DNA from 2 places in the Rhizobium sp. IBUN genome. Region 1 is predicted to be linked to the other one. Evidence: predicted binding sites of a transcription regulator. Region 1 holds the regulator's gene; the other holds the start of a gene.
The links. Region 1 encodes HrcA, which represses chaperone genes, less so after heat shock. Its sites were predicted from a motif close to GTTAGCACTCNCNNNNNGNGAGTGCTAAC; they were not measured.
Positions count from the first base shown of each region.

Region 2: groES (co-chaperone GroES) is a predicted target of HrcA. The motif match lies at 1,875-1,903, and genes of this name have one in related genera.

Region 1 is NZ_AZNV01000003.1:173,957-181,567, forward strand. It holds gene RHIBUN_RS0104920 (TonB-dependent siderophore receptor) at 1-755, opposite strand, end outside; gene gcvA (transcriptional regulator GcvA) at 892-1,776, opposite strand; gene RHIBUN_RS0104930 (DMT family transporter) at 1,991-2,908, shown strand; gene hemW (radical SAM family heme chaperone HemW) at 2,905-4,080, opposite strand; gene rdgB (RdgB/HAM1 family non-canonical purine NTP pyrophosphatase) at 4,116-4,760, opposite strand; gene RHIBUN_RS0104945 (VOC family protein) at 4,768-5,184, opposite strand; gene rph (ribonuclease PH) at 5,181-5,900, opposite strand; gene hrcA (heat-inducible transcriptional repressor HrcA) at 6,076-7,164, shown strand; gene RHIBUN_RS0104960 (GFA family protein) at 7,170-7,604, opposite strand.
Region 2 is NZ_AZNV01000008.1:38,418-46,028, reverse strand. It holds gene groL (chaperonin GroEL) at 1-1,445, opposite strand, end outside; gene groES (co-chaperone GroES) at 1,520-1,816, opposite strand; gene chrA (chromate efflux transporter) at 2,127-3,572, shown strand; gene RHIBUN_RS0109855 (TIGR01459 family HAD-type hydrolase) at 3,674-4,522, shown strand; gene RHIBUN_RS0109850 (bifunctional riboflavin kinase/FAD synthetase) at 4,550-5,533, shown strand; gene RHIBUN_RS0109845 (DUF3311 domain-containing protein) at 5,667-5,864, shown strand; gene RHIBUN_RS0109840 (sodium:solute symporter family protein) at 5,854-7,329, shown strand; gene ileS (isoleucine--tRNA ligase) at 7,611-7,611, shown strand, end outside.

The DNA of each region.
Region 1 (7,611 bases):
CACATGAAGGCCGGCGCGATATAGACGCGGTCGTCGGGAACGCTGACCTGTTCCGTGTTGGCATCGCGGTAGAGGCCCGTCAGGCGATAGTAGAAGGGGTCCTCGTTGTTGACGGGACCCGAGAGGTCGAACTGGGTCTGATAGCGCTGGTCGGTGCCATACTGCAGCTGAACTTCGTGAAAAGCGTCTTCCGTCGGCCGCTTGGTGATGAGGTTGTAGAGACCGCCGGCGCCCGTTGCTCCATACAGCGCTGAGGATGGTCCACGCAGGATTGAGACACCTTCGAGGCCGTAAGGCTCGGTCTTGAAGAGTGACGAACCTGCGCCGGGCTGACGAAGGTTATCGCGGAAGATCCCGGTATAGGTCACGTCGAAGCCGCGCACCGAGAATGAATCGAAGCGCGGATCGAAGCCGTAAGCACCGACACGAGTGCCCGGTGTGTAGGCGACCGTATCGAGCAGGCTCTGCGGATTGCGGTCCCTCAACTGCTGCTCGGTTACGGACGAAATCGACTGAGGAATCTCGATGAACGGCGTGTCGGTCTTCGTGCCTGTCGCGCTGCTCTTGCCGACATAGCCGTCAGCCTGGATCACGCCTCCGCTGCCGCCATTGACGATGATATCTTCGAGAACCGTCGCTCCGTCTTGCTGCCCCGCGGCATCCTGTGCCGCAGCCGGCGCGAGAAGATGGGCGAGCACCACGCCCGTCAAAGCTGATGTGGAAAGGAATCGAGAAGAAAATTGAAGATTATTCATTGGCTTATCACACCGGAAGGCTCATTGCAGAATTTTATCTGGAGTGTAATAGTCAAGAAAAAGCCCGAAGAAAACCCTATTTTATGATTAAAATGCTCCACTTTTTAATCAGCATGACAAATCAGCCACAGTCAGGTCAGGCCTGTGCCTCGGTCAGCAGCCAGCGGCGAAAGGCCGCCGCTGCCGGTCGCTCGAGCGCAGGGCCCGGATAGACGAGGTGGAAGGCAAGGCGGCTTGCGATCCCAAGCGGGAAAGGCGTGATCACCGCACCTTCCTTCAGGTCCCGCTCCAGAAACGAGCGTCGCATCAAGGCAAAGCCGAGCCCGGCTTTCATCGCGTCATAGGCTCCGTTGCCATGCATGAAGATCGGCCCGCGCGACGGATCGACCCCCGTTGCGCCGGCCGCTTCCAGCCAGAGCTGCCAGTCATGGCGATAGACGTCATGGATCAGTTGGAAACCAGCGAGAGCGCCGGGCGACGGATTGCTCCCCAGTTCAGCGGCAAGCTTTGGCGTGCAGACCGGCACGAGTTCGTCATCGACGAGCCGCTCGCTGATCAAGCCGTCATACCCGCCGAGCCCGTGGCGGATTGCGAGGTCGATGCCGTCACGCTGAAAGTCGAGCACGCGGTGCGATGCGCTGATGCGAACGTCGATTTCAGGGTGCATCGCTTCGAAACGTCCGAGACGTGGCACCAGCCAGTAGGTCGCAAAGCCCGCCGTGCAGGTGACGTTGAGGACGGTGCCGCGTCCCCGCGCCGTGATCGCTGCCGTCGCCTCCCGGACCAGACGGAATGCTGCCCTAAGCGTCGAAAAATAATCCGCGCCCTCAACCGTCAAGGCCAGCGCGCGCGTCTTGCGCTCGAAGAGCTTGACGCCAAGCGATGCTTCCAGGTCACGGATCTGCAGGCTGACGGCGCCCGGCGTGACGTTGAGCTCTTTTGCCGCAAGCGTCATGCTGAGGTGTCGCGCGGCGGCTTCGAAGGCCCTAAGTGCTGAAAGAGAGGGAAGATAGTCGCTCATGGTTTAGCTCAGCTATATCATGTAACGAGAAAGACTCGTTTGTCTCCTGCCAGGCATCGCAATAATATCAGCATGAAAGCCGTCGAAAAAGCTGATTTAAGCTGCGCGATGAGCGAGAATTAATCGAGAATGGCCGCGTTCGAGACGCGCAACAATCGGGTGGTGGCAGCCAGCGGCTGGATGTATTCCGGTCAGGCTGACTAGGGAGAAGATAATGCAGCAGAAACAAATGGGCCTTGCCGAGTGGGGAATGCTGCTGGTGTTGTCCCTGTTATGGGGCGGCTCCTTCCTCTTCAACGGTATTCTGGTGAAGACCCTGCCGCCGTTCACGATCGTCGCGGGCCGGGTCCTGATTGCCGCACTTGCGCTGAACCTTATCGTCCGAGCCACCGGCCATGCGATGCCGCGCGACGCTAGGTCCTGGGCTGCGTTCTTCTGCATGGGCATCCTGAACAACATGATCCCGTTCTGCCTCATCGTCTGGGGCCAGACGCACATCGCAAGCGGCCTTGCCTCGATCCTGAATGCCACGACGCCGCTCTTCGGTGTCGTCGTCGCGCATTTCCTGACAGCGGACGAAAAGATGACCGGCAACCGCCTGCTCGGCGTCCTCGTTGGCTTTGCTGGTGTTGCCTACATGATTGGCTTCGACGTGTTGCGTGATCTCGGCTCGAACGTGCTGGCGCAGCTTGCCGTGCTCGGTGCTGCGCTCTCCTACTCCTTCGCCGGGATCTTCGGCCGACGCTTCCGCCAGATGGGCATGGCGCCGCTCATTCCCGCCGCCGGACAGGTTACCGCTTCGACCATCCTGATGCTGCCGATCGCGCTCGTCGTGGATCAACCCTGGACTTTGGCCGCCCCGTCACTCGAGACCTGGATGGCCTTGCTGGGCCTGGCCTTGCTGTCGACGGCGATCGCCTATGTGTTGTTCTTCCGCATCCTGGCAACGGCAGGGGCGACAAACCTCATGCTCGTGACCTTCCTGATCCCGGTCAGCGCCATCCTGCTCGGCGCAGCTATTCTCGGCGAGCAACTGCACGCCAAGCATCTGATCGGCATGGCGATGATCGCGATCGGCCTTGCGGCGATCGACGGGCGGTTGTTTTCCCTGGGACGAAAGCGGCCGGCCTAGCAGGCGAGGTCGGCTACGACGGAATCGAGGATCAGCATACCCGACGGCGTGCAGCGAAGCCGGGAATTGCCGATCCGCTCGACGAAGCCGTGTTCCAGCAGGAATTCTTCACGCTTTGGGTCGAGATCGCGGCCTGAAAGCTGTTGCCAGCGGGCGAGATCGACACCTTCCTTCAGGCGTAGTCCCATCAACAGCAGTTCGTCCGCCTGCTCCTCGTAGCCGAGTTGTTCCTGATCGAGGATGCCGTGGCCGTCGCGCTCGACGAGATCGAGCCAACTTTCCGGCTTCCGCTCGGTCGCCGTCGCGATCTTCATCGCGCCGCGCGTCAGCCGCCCGTGGGCGCCGGGGCCGATACCGGCATAGTCGCCGTAACGCCAATAGGTGAGGTTGTGGCGGCTCTCCGCGCCGGGGCGCGCGTGGTTGGACACCTCGTAGGCCGGCATTCCTTCGCGAGCCGTGATCTCCTGCGTCGCTTCGTAGAGCAATGCCGATTGATCGCCGTCCGGAACGACAAGCTTGCCCGCCTTGTGAAGACCGTAGAAGGGCGTGCCTTCCTCGATCGTCAGCTGGTAGAGCGAGAGGTGATCGACCGCGTAGGAGATCGCCTCCTTCAGCTCGCGCTCCCATTCCTCGACAGTCTGGTTCGGGCGAGCATAGATCAGGTCGAAGGACATCCGCGGAAAGATGTCGCGTGCCAGCTTGATCGCATTCAGCGCGTCGGCAACGTCGTGCAGCCGTCCGAGAAACTTCAGGTCGCGGTCATTCAAGGCTTGGACGCCAAGCGAGACGCGGTTGACCCCGGCGGCGCGATAGCCCCGGAAACGCTCCGCCTCGACGCTGGAGGGGTTCGCCTCCATGGTGATCTCGATACCGTCTGGCATATGCCAATGCTTGGCAATACCATTGAGAATGGCCGAAACCGTCGAAGGGTTCATCAGAGAGGGCGTGCCGCCGCCGAGGAAGACGCTCGTCACCGTCTTCACCCCGCTCAATTGGCGCACCGTTGCCATTTCCTTCAGGAAGGCCGCAGTGAAGCGCTCCTGATCGACCGGCTGGTGGCGGACATGGCTGTTGAAATCGCAATAGGGGCACTTGGCGGCGCAGAACGGCCAATGCACGTAGACGCCGAAGCCGGGTTCGCCGGTATCGGGCAGAAGAGCGGCATAGCGCATCAGGTCAGGCTGTTCCAAAGTGTCCACGTGTGCCCTTAGGCTTCCAGGCAGGTTTCGACGAAAATCTTGAAGGCGCGGGCGCGGTGCGACAGGGCCTCTGCGTCGCCCGGCTTCCAGCCGTGTTTTTCTTCCCCGCTCATCTCTCCAAAGGTAGTGTCATAGCCCTCGGGTTGAAAGACCGGATCGTAGCCGAAGCCTTGGCTGCCGCGCGGCGGCCAGACGACAGCGCCCTCGACTTCACCGCGGAAGAGCTCCGTATGGCCGTCCGGCCAGGCAAGGCAGAGCACGCTTACGAAGCGGGCGGTACGCTGTTCCGGCTTTGAAGCGCCGGCCTTGTCCAGCGCCGCCTCGACTTTCTCCATCGCCATCGCGAAGTCGCGGGTCCCGTCGGGCTTCTCGGCCCAGTTGGCGGTATAGACGCCAGGATCGCCGCCGAGCGCATCGATGGCGAGGCCGGAATCATCCGACAGCGCCGGAAGTCCAGCGGCTTCTGCAGAAGCGAGCGCCTTGATCTTTGCGTTTTCCTCGAAGGTGGTGCCGGTTTCGTCAGGCTCCACGAAGTTCAATTCAGCCGCCGACTTCGCGGTGAAGCCGAAGGGGCCGATCAGGTCCTGGATTTCCCGGATCTTGCCGGCATTGTGGCTGGCAACGACAATGGTCTTGGTTTCGAGCTTGCGCATGATTGTCCTATTCGATGCCCCAGATACGGGCTTCAGCGCATTCAAGGCTGTTGCCCGCTGGATCGCGGAAATAGATCGATCGGCCGCCCTGCGGCCAGGTGACTTCGGATTCGATGGCAACACCTTCGGACATCAACCGGGCGGCAATCGCATCGAGATTTTCGCCCGAGACGCGGAAACAGGCGTGTCCCGCACCTGTCGTGCCATGAGGCGGCACCTGCAGCGCGGTCGGTGAGGGCGGCTTGATCGTTTCTTTCGGATTGAAAATCAGCAGCACGCCGGGGCCGCAGCGAAAGAAGACATGCCGGTTGCCGCTCCGCGAGATCTTCGAAAGACCGAGAACGCCTTCATAGAAGGCTTCGACCTTGTCGAGATCCTCAGCATAGAGCGCCGTCTCCAGCATGCCTTCCAGCACGTCGTTCATCCGGCGATCGCCTGCTTTTGCATCGCCACGAGTTCGGCAATGCCCCCCTTGGCGAGCGTCATCAGCGAAGCGAACTCCTCGTCGGTAAAGGGCGTGCCTTCGGCGGTGCCCTGAATTTCGACGATACCGCCAGTGCCGGTCATCACGAAGTTCGCGTCGGTCTCGGCCGAGGAGTCTTCGAGATAGTCGAGGTCAAGGACCGACTGGTTTGCGAAGATGCCACAGGAAATGGCCGCGACATGGTCCTTGAGCACGCGCTCGACCTTGAGCATGTTGCGGCTCTCCATCCATTTCAGGCAGTCGTAGAGCGCAATCCAGGCGCCGGTGATCGAGGCGGTGCGCGTTCCGCCGTCCGCCTGGATGACGTCGCAATCGAGGGTGATCTGGCGCTCGCCGAGCTCCTTGAGGTCGACGACGGCGCGCAGCGAGCGGCCGATCAGGCGCTGGATCTCCTGGGTGCGACCGCCCTGCTTGCCGGCCGCAGCTTCGCGCTTCATGCGATCGCCGGTGGCGCGCGGCAGCATGCCGTATTCGGCCGTAACCCAGCCCTTGCCGGTGTTGCGCAGCCATGCCGGCGGCTTTTCCTCGACGCTCGCCGTGCACACCACATGCGTATCGCCGAACTTCACCAGACAGGAGCCTTCCGCGTGCTTGGAGAAATTGCGCTCGAAAGAGACCTTGCGCATCTGGTCGGTTTTTCTGCCTGAGGGCCGCATACTATTCTCCTAATCATCGTGCCGAAGACCCAAGCAGGCTTCGGGTAGATCATGCGTGCTATGGTGTTGAGAGCTTCTACGATTGGCAGCGTCCATTTGCAATTTCCCTTTTGCCGCTGCGGAGAGATTGGCTATATTTTGTCGGATCATCGTCAGCACGGGTACGCAAGGTTTCATGGAGTTCAGATCGACGTCGGTTTCAGAGGCAGTGGCTGCGCTGGATGAACGCTCCAAGGAAATCTTTCGCCGCATCGTGGAGGGCTATCTGGAAACGGGCGAACCGCTCGGTTCCCGCAACCTTTCGCGAATCCTGCCGATGTCGCTGTCGCCGGCGTCCGTACGCAATGTGATGAGCGATCTGGAAGAACTCGGCCTCATCTATTCACCGCATGTCAGTTCCGGGCGTCTGCCGACGCAGATCGGCCTGCGCTTCTTCGTCGACGCCTTCATGCAGGTGGGCGATCTCTCGGCCGAGGATCGTGCCAACATCGATCGGCAGGTGCGCGCCGAAAGCCGCGACAATCCGATGGAATTGATGATGAACGAGGCGAGCCGAATGCTCTCGGGCATTTCGCGCGGCGCCGGACTTGTCATCACCTCGAAAAGCGATCCTGTGCTCAAGCATGTCGAGTTCATTCGCCTCGAGCCGACCAAGGCGCTTGCGGTGCTCGTTGGCGATCACGACCAGGTGGAAAACCGCATCATCGAGCTTCCGGCAGGCGTCACATCATCGCAATTGACCGAGGCCGCAAACTTCCTCAACGCGCATATGACCGGCCAGACGCTGCCGGAACTGCGCAATCAGCTGAGCCGACTGAAGGACGATGTCCGCCGCGAACTCGACACGCTGTCGCAGGATCTCGTCGAGCGCGGCATCGCTGTGTGGTCCGGCAGCGCGGACGAAGGCAAACCGGCTCAGCTCATCATTCGCGGCCGCGCCAATTTGCTCGCCGGTCTCGCCGGTGCCGACGATCTCGACCGCCTGCGCATGCTGTTCGACGACCTCGAGAAAAAAGACAGCTTGCTGGAACTCCTCAATCTGGCCGAAAGCGGGCCAGGTGTGCGCATTTTCATCGGCTCGGAGAACAAGCTCTTCTCGCTCTCCGGCTCGTCGTTGATCGTTGCGCCATATCGTGATGATGACGACCGCATTGTCGGTGCCGTGGGAGTGATCGGGCCGACGCGTCTCAACTACTCGCGCATCGTCCCGATGGTGGATTATACCGCTCAGCTTATGACGCGACTGTCACGCAGCGCGAAGTAGCGCAGCTACTCAGGCAACGTGTCGCCCGAGCCGCCCATCTCCGCGGGCATGTCTCTATATTTGGGCAGGCCGTCACGAATGCGCAGCACGCTCTCCTGATAGTTCACGTGCAGCGCCGGGGTGTAGTCGAGATCCGGCAGAAGTGCCGCGTAGACGTCGGTGACGCCCCAGGTCGGGTGCTCGGTGTAGAGATGCCCACCGCACAGCTCGCAGAACTTCCGCACGCTGGTATCGGACTTCTGATAGCCCTCGACATGCTCTCCGCCTTTAGTGACCCGGACAGCCTGCGGCTGCCAGAGCGTGAAGGCATTGACCGGCCCTGCGGACCAATGCCGGCAGGAGGCACAGTGGCAGTATCCCATCGCCACCGGTTCGCCGGTAGCAACAATCTCCACGGCGCCGCAGAAGCAGCGCCCGGAATAGCTTTTCTGATCGCTCATGGTAGCA
Region 2 (7,611 bases), on a different contig from region 1:
GTCTGGGCGTTGTAACCGAAGTTGTCCTGACCCTTCTCGAGGATCTTGCCAACAACGATCGATGCTTCGTCACCAGCGTTCTCGGCGATCTGACGGGCCGGAGCCTGCAGAGCGCGGCGAACGATGTTGATGCCAGCTTCCTGGTCGTCGTTCTCGCCCTTGACGGAGATCTTGGCGGAGGAACGCAGCAGGGCAACGCCGCCGCCCGGTACGATACCTTCCTGAACAGCAGCGCGCGTCGCGTTGAGCGCGTCGTCGATGCGGTCCTTCTTTTCCTTCACTTCGACTTCCGTCGAACCGCCGACGCGGATGACTGCAACGCCACCAGCGAGCTTAGCAAGACGCTCCTGCAGCTTTTCGCGGTCGTAGTCGGAGGTGGTTTCTTCGATCTGGGCCTTGATCTGGGCAACGCGGCCTTCGATGTCGGACTTGGCGCCCGAACCGTCGACGATCGTCGTGTTTTCCTTGGAGATCGAAACCTTCTTGGCGCGGCCGAGCATGTCGAGGGTAACCGACTCGAGCTTGATGCCGAGGTCTTCGGAGATGACAGTGCCGCCCGTGAGGATCGCGATGTCTTCGAGCATGGCCTTGCGGCGATCGCCGAAGCCAGGAGCCTTGACAGCAGCAATCTTCAGGCCGCCACGCAGCTTGTTGACGACGAGCGTAGCAAGAGCTTCGCCTTCGACGTCTTCAGCGATGATGAGGAGCGGCTTGCCGGTCTGAACGACAGCTTCGAGAACCGGGAGCATGGCCTGGAGGTTCGAGAGCTTCTTCTCGTGCAGGAGGATGAAGGCGTCTTCGAGATCAGCGATCATCTTTTCCGGGTTGGTGACGAAGTACGGGCTGAGGTAACCGCGGTCGAACTGCATGCCTTCGACGACTTCGAGTTCGGTTTCAGCGGTCTTGGCTTCTTCGACGGTGATAACGCCTTCGTTGCCGACCTTCTGCATTGCTTCAGCAATGTCGAGACCGATCTGCTTTTCGCCGTTTGCGGAGATCGTGCCGACCTGGGCAACTTCTTCCGAGGTGTTGATCTTCTTGGCCTTGGCCTGGAGATCCTTCACGACTTCAGCAACAGCGAGGTCAATGCCGCGCTTCAGGTCCATCGGGTTCATGCCGGCTGCAACAGCCTTGGCGCCTTCGCGAACGATCGCCTGAGCGAGAACCGTTGCGGTCGTCGTGCCGTCGCCGGCGATGTCGTTGGTCTTCGAAGCAACTTCGCGGACCATCTGGGCGCCCATGTTTTCGAACTTGTCTTCCAGTTCGATTTCCTTGGCGACCGAAACGCCGTCCTTGGTGATGCGCGGAGCGCCGAAGGACTTGTCGATGATGACGTTACGACCCTTCGGGCCGAGCGTTACCTTCACTGCGTCAGCGAGAATGTCGACGCCACGCAGCATCTTTTCGCGCGCGGTGCGGCCGAACTTGATTTCTTTAGCTGCCATGATTGAAACTCCTGAATTCGAGTTGTCCGGGCTTTGGGCCCGTAGCTAAAATCGGAAAGGGGAAAAACGGCTGATTAGCCGATGATGCCCATGATGTCGGCTTCCTTCATGATCAGAAGGTCTTCGCCGTTGATCTTGACTTCAGTGCCGGACCACTTGCCGAACAGAACGCGATCGCCAGCCTTGACGTCGAGAGCGACGACCTTGCCGGACTCGTCACGAGCGCCGGAACCGACGGCGACGATTTCGCCTTCCTGCGGCTTTTCCTTGGCGGTGTCCGGAATGATGATGCCGCCCTTGGTCTTTTCTTCGGACTCAACGCGACGGACAACGACGCGATCGTGAAGGGGGCGGAAATTGGTGCTTGCCATTGTCTAATCCCTCGATCAAATGACACTAGCAGGCCGAGAGCGGCCCGCACGGATGGGTGTTAGCACTCGTGCTTGGTGAGTGCTAGCGAGGCAGCATTTAGGAGTGGCCCAACGGGGAGTCAAGAACGGCCGCAATTTTTCTTCGCCGTCCTCACAAACAGCCATAACAGCAAATCCTTGTCGGAAGTGCGACAGGCTGCGTTCTCTCCGAGATTTCCGAACGTCCTGAAGCTGGAGAGCTTTTGTAGCCCCGGAACGTTTGCGGCACCCGCGGGGCGAGTGGCGTCAGGATTGCCGCGCATACACGCCGATGGTATCGAGCAGCTTGGGGCAGGGGGCGGCAACCGTGAACAAAACGATCGCGGCGGACGAAATCATAGCGGTACCGACACTTGGGGAGGCGGCGCGTGTATGGGCGCGCATCGGCTGCTTGGGCTTCGGCGGGCCGGCCGGTCAGATCGCCCTGATGCACACGACGATTGTCGATGAGAAGCGCTGGATTTCCGAGGAGCGCTTCCTACACGGATTGAATTTCTGCATGCTGCTGCCTGGCCCGGAGGCTCAGCAACTGGCCACCTATATCGGCTGGCTGATGCACGGCGTGCGCGGCGGCCTCATTGCCGGCTTGTTGTTTGTATTGCCGGGCTTCCTCGTCATCCTGATGCTGTCGAGCCTCTACGCCGTCTTTCAGGAGGCCGCGTGGCTTCCCGCGCTTTTCTTCGGAGTAAAGGCTGCCGTTTTGGCAATCGTCATCGAGGCCTTGCTCCGGGTGGGGCGCCGAGCGCTGAGGGAGCGCTTTCATTATTATGTGGCCGGAGCGTCGTTCCTGGCTCTCTTCTTCCTGAACTTGCCGTTTCCTCTGGTTATCATCCTGGCCGGAGCAGCAGGCTTGTTATGGATGAAGTATTCCAAGCGTCGATTGGCAGCGCCGGTCTTGCCGCAAGCCTCTTCGCGCACGCATTTTCCCGAGGTTACGCATGTGATCGCAAGGCCTCTTGTGGTGCTCGTGTTCTGGATCCTTGTCTGGCAGTCGCCACTCTTTTTCATTCGCGGCCTCGATGTACCGACGGACCTGATCGCCGAAACCCTGAGCGGCGAAACCAATGTTTTCGGCGCGGTCTTCATCTTCTTCTCCAAGATGGCCGTCATCACCTTCGGAGGCGCGTACGCCGTCCTCTCCTATGTCGGCCAGGTCGCCGTCGGCCATTACGCCTGGCTTCAGCCGGCCGAGATACTCGATGGACTGGCACTTGCCGAGACGACGCCCGGGCCACTTGTTCTTGTTCTCTGTTTTGTCGGATTTCTCGCCGGCTATCGCAACCCGCTCGCCATGGCGCCGCTTGCCGGGGGCTTCCTTGGCGCCTTCCTCGCCGCCTGGGCGACCTTCGTGCCGAGCTTCATCTGGATCTTCGCCGGGGCTCCCTACATCGAGAAGCTGCGCAGCAACGAAAACCTCTCGTCGGCCCTTTCGGCGATCACCGCGGCGGTAGTCGGCGTCATCCTCAACCTTGCCCTTTGGTTCGGTCTGCACGTGCTCTTCGCCGAAGTTGGCCGTGCCGCACTCCTGTCCGGGAAAACCGGTCTGCCAATCGTCAGCGTCGCATGGCCGGAGTGGCGGACCCTCGATATCGCGGCGCTTGGGATCTTTGTAATGGCGTGCGTGATGCTCTTCCGATTCGAGAAGGGCCTCCTGACGATACTTGCTGTGTCGACTGCCGCAGGCCTGCTAATCAAAACGGGCGAGGCCCTTCTCTAATCGACGGGCACAGTTTTTTGCCGTTGCTCACTGCAAAATGCCTTGCCATCCCGGCATGCCTTTGCGATGTCACCTTGACTTAACGACAGCGGGAAATCGGAATGGCCAAGCGGATCGAGAACTTTGCAGAAATCACCAGCCACTACGACGCGGTGTTCTGCGATGTCTGGGGCGTCTTGCACAATGGAGTCGATCCCTTTCCCAAGGCGGCTGCGGCGCTGGAAGCAGCGCGCGGCGAGGGGCTAACCGTCGTTCTCATCACCAATTCGCCGCGCATCGCTCCGCAGGTCGTGACGCAGCTTCGCCAGATCGGCATCCAGGATGGCGCCTATGACCGCATCGTCACATCGGGCGACGTCACGCGGGGCCTGATCGCCGAGGGTCCGAAGAAGGTATTTCTGCTTGGACCGGATCGCGACGAGGCGATCATCGAGGGCCTTGGTGTCGAGCGCGTCGAGGCCAAGGATGCGGACTCGGTCGTCTGCACGGGCTTCTTCGACGACGAAACCGAGACCCCGGAAGACTACACCAAGTTGCTGAAGGCATTTCAGGCGCGTGGCGTGCCGATGATCTGTGCCAATCCCGATCTGGTTGTCGAGCGAGGCCACAAGATCATCCCCTGCGCCGGCGCGATGGCGGCGTATTACAATCAGCTCGGTGGCCAAACGCGCATTGCCGGCAAGCCGCACAAGCCGATCTACGAGGCCGTGCTATCTGCCGCCCGCGAAGCCCACGGGGACTTTCCGCTGAACCGTGTGCTTGCGATCGGAGACGGTATGCCGACCGATGTTCGCGGCGCTCTCGATTACGGGCTTGATCTCCTCTATATCAGCGGCGGCATCCACGCGACGGAATATACGCTGAATGGAGTGACCGACGAGGCGATCCTCACCGCCTATCTGGAGCGCGAAAGAGCGACGCCGATGTGGTGGATGCCCCGCCTCGCATAACGAGCCTCGCAAGAGAAAAGCCAGCCGATGACCGTTTTTCACCGCAACGAAACCCGCGAACCCCTGCCGGCCCATCTGCATGGCGGCGTGATTGCCATCGGCAACTTCGACGGTGTGCATCGGGGCCATCAGTCCGTGCTCAACCGGGCCTTGGAGATATCGAGGCAGCGGGGCATTCCGGCACTGGTCCTGACGTTTGAGCCACATCCCCGCACTGTCTTCCGCCCGGAGCAGCCGGTCTTTCGCTTGACGCCGGCGCCGCTCAAGGCGCGCATCCTCGAAGCGATCGGCTTCAATGCCGTCATCGAATATCCCTTCGACCGGGAGTTCTCACAGCGCTCGGCGGACGATTTCATCCATTCGATCCTCAAGGATTGGCTCAGCGCATCCGAGGTCGTGACCGGCTTCAACTTTCATTTCGGCCGCAGCCGGGAAGGCGGCCCGGCCTTCCTGATGGATGCCGGCCAGAAATACGGCTTTGGCGTGACGCTGATCGACGCGTTTCGTGACGAGAATACCGACGTCGTCTCCTCGAGCCACGTTCGCGAATTGCTGAGGGATGGCAATGTCAGCGAGGCGGCGGCGATGCTCGGCTATCACTATACGGTGGAAGCGGAAGTCATCGGCGGCGAGAAGCTTGGCCGTCAGCTCGGCTTTCCGACCGCGAATATGCGGTTGCCCGCCGAAGCAGACATTCAGGCGGGCATCTATGCCGTGCGCTTCCGCCTTGCCGATGGCACGCTCTATGATGGTGTCGCCAGCTACGGTCGCCGACCGACGGTCACCGACAATGGCGCGCCACTGCTCGAGACGTATCTCTTCGATTTCAGCGGCGACCTCTACGGGCAGCTCTGCTCCGTGTCCTTCCTCGGCTATCTGCGCCCGGAACTGAAGTTCGATGGCCTCGACCCCCTCGTGGAGCAGATGAACCGCGACAAGGAGGAGGCGAGTGCGCTGCTGACAGGCGTACAGCCGCTCGGCGAGCTCGACCGCAAGATCTGCTTCGCCTGAAGGTTCAGACGCTTTCGAAAATTGCGGCCCTTTCGGGACGACGGCCGTTGCCGTGTGGGGGCAGGGGTCTATGTCATCTGTTTGATTAGACGCGGATTCGCTGCGCCCCCAAGCACCGAAAGGCAATCATCAAATGGATAAAAGGTTTGGAACAGCAGCCTGCTGGCTGCTCATCATTCCCTATATCGGGCTCCTTTGGGTTCCCTTCTACAACTTTCACGACCCGGTTCTCTTCGGTTTCCCATTCTTCTACTGGTATCAGCTCGCCTGGGTGCCGGTTACCGCTTTCCTGACCTGGATCGCCTACCGGAGCATGCGCAATGACGACTGAACTCAACACCACCGCGCTTGCCGTCTTCGTTTTCTTCTTCGTGCTCGTCACGGTGATGGGGTTTGTCGCCACCCACTGGCGAAGGCCGAAGACGCTTGCCCATATCGACGAGTGGGGCCTTGGTGGCCGCAGCTTCGGCATCTGGATCACCTGGTTTCTGGTCGGCGGCGACTTCTACACTGCCTACACGGTCATCGCTGTTCCGGCGCTGGTCTATACGGTTGGCGCCTACGGTTTCTTCGCGCTGCCCTACACCATTATTGTCTATCCCTTCGTCTTCATGGTCATGCCGCTCCTTTGGCAGCGGGCGAAAGACTTCGGCTACGTGACCGCCGGTGACGTGGTTCACGGCCAATTTGGTTCGCGCGGGCTGGAGCTTGCCGTCGCTGTAACCGGTGTCATCGCCACGATGCCATACATCGCGCTGCAGCTCGTCGGCATGACCGCCGCGCTGAAGGCGCTGGGGCTGCATGGCGAGGTACCGCTGGCGATCGCCTTCATTGTGCTGGCGCTCTACACCTATTCGGCCGGCCTGCGGGCGCCGGCATTGATCGCCTTCGTCAAGGACATCATGATCTACATCGTGGTGATCGCCGCCGTGGCGCTCATTCCCTCGAAGCTTGGCGGCTATGCCAATGTCTTTGCTGCCGCTGATGCCGCGTTCCAGGCAAAGGGCTCCGGCAGCCTGCTTCTTCAGCCCAACCAGTATGTCGCCTATGCGACGCTGGCCCTCGGCTCGGCGCTTGCGGCCTTCATGTATCCGCATACGCTGACTGGCATCTTCGCCTCCAACAGCGGCAACACCATCCGCAAGAATGCTGCGTTGCTGCCGGCCTATACACTGCTGCTCGGCCTTCTGGCACTGCTCGGCTACATGGGACATGCCGCAGGCTTGAAGCTGGACAACGCCAACGATGTCGTGCCGGCGCTCTTCCAGACGCTGTTCCCGAGTTGGTTCGCGGGCTTCGCCTTCGCGGCGATTGCGATCGGCGCGCTGGTACCGGCGGCGGTGATGAGCATCGGCGCGTCCAACCTCTTCACCCGCAATTTCTGGAAGGCCTATGTCAATCCTCAGGTGACGGATGCCGGCGAGGCAAAGGTCGCGAAGGTGACGTCGCTCGTCGTCAAGGTCGGCGCGCTTCTTGTCATCCTTTTCCTGCCGACCCAATTCGCGCTCGACCTTCAGCTTCTCGGCGGCGTCTGGATCCTCCAGACGTTTCCGGCGCTGGTCTTCGGCCTCTACACCAATTGGTTCCGCGCGCCCGGTCTGATCGCGGGCTGGTTCGTCGGCTTCGTCGGTGGCACGCTCTTCGTTTGGATCAACGGCCTGAAACCGCTGCAGCCTGTCACGATCGGAGAGACCTCGTTCACCGTCTATATCGGCCTGCTGGCATTGGCGTTGAACGTCATCGTCGCCGTCATCGTCAACGTGCTGATCCCGGCAAAAGTGACGGCGCGCGCCTGATCGTCCCCCGAAAACAGAAGCCGCGGGCGGGCAAGTTCGCGGCTTTTCCATGCGATGACCTCATGGAATCCCTCTTCCTTTTCCCTGCAAAAGCGCCTATGAACCGGCGCGATGAACAAGTTCCGGCTGGCGATCACGATACGAATTATCGGCCCGGCCTTCCGCGCGCGCTAAGCGGCCGGAAGGTCCGGGTTTTCGGCGCTTGGACGACGAGCGCCTCCGTCACCAATTTTCAAGCCCGTTGCGCCCGCTCCCGTGGCGCCTAGAGACGATTGCTAGACA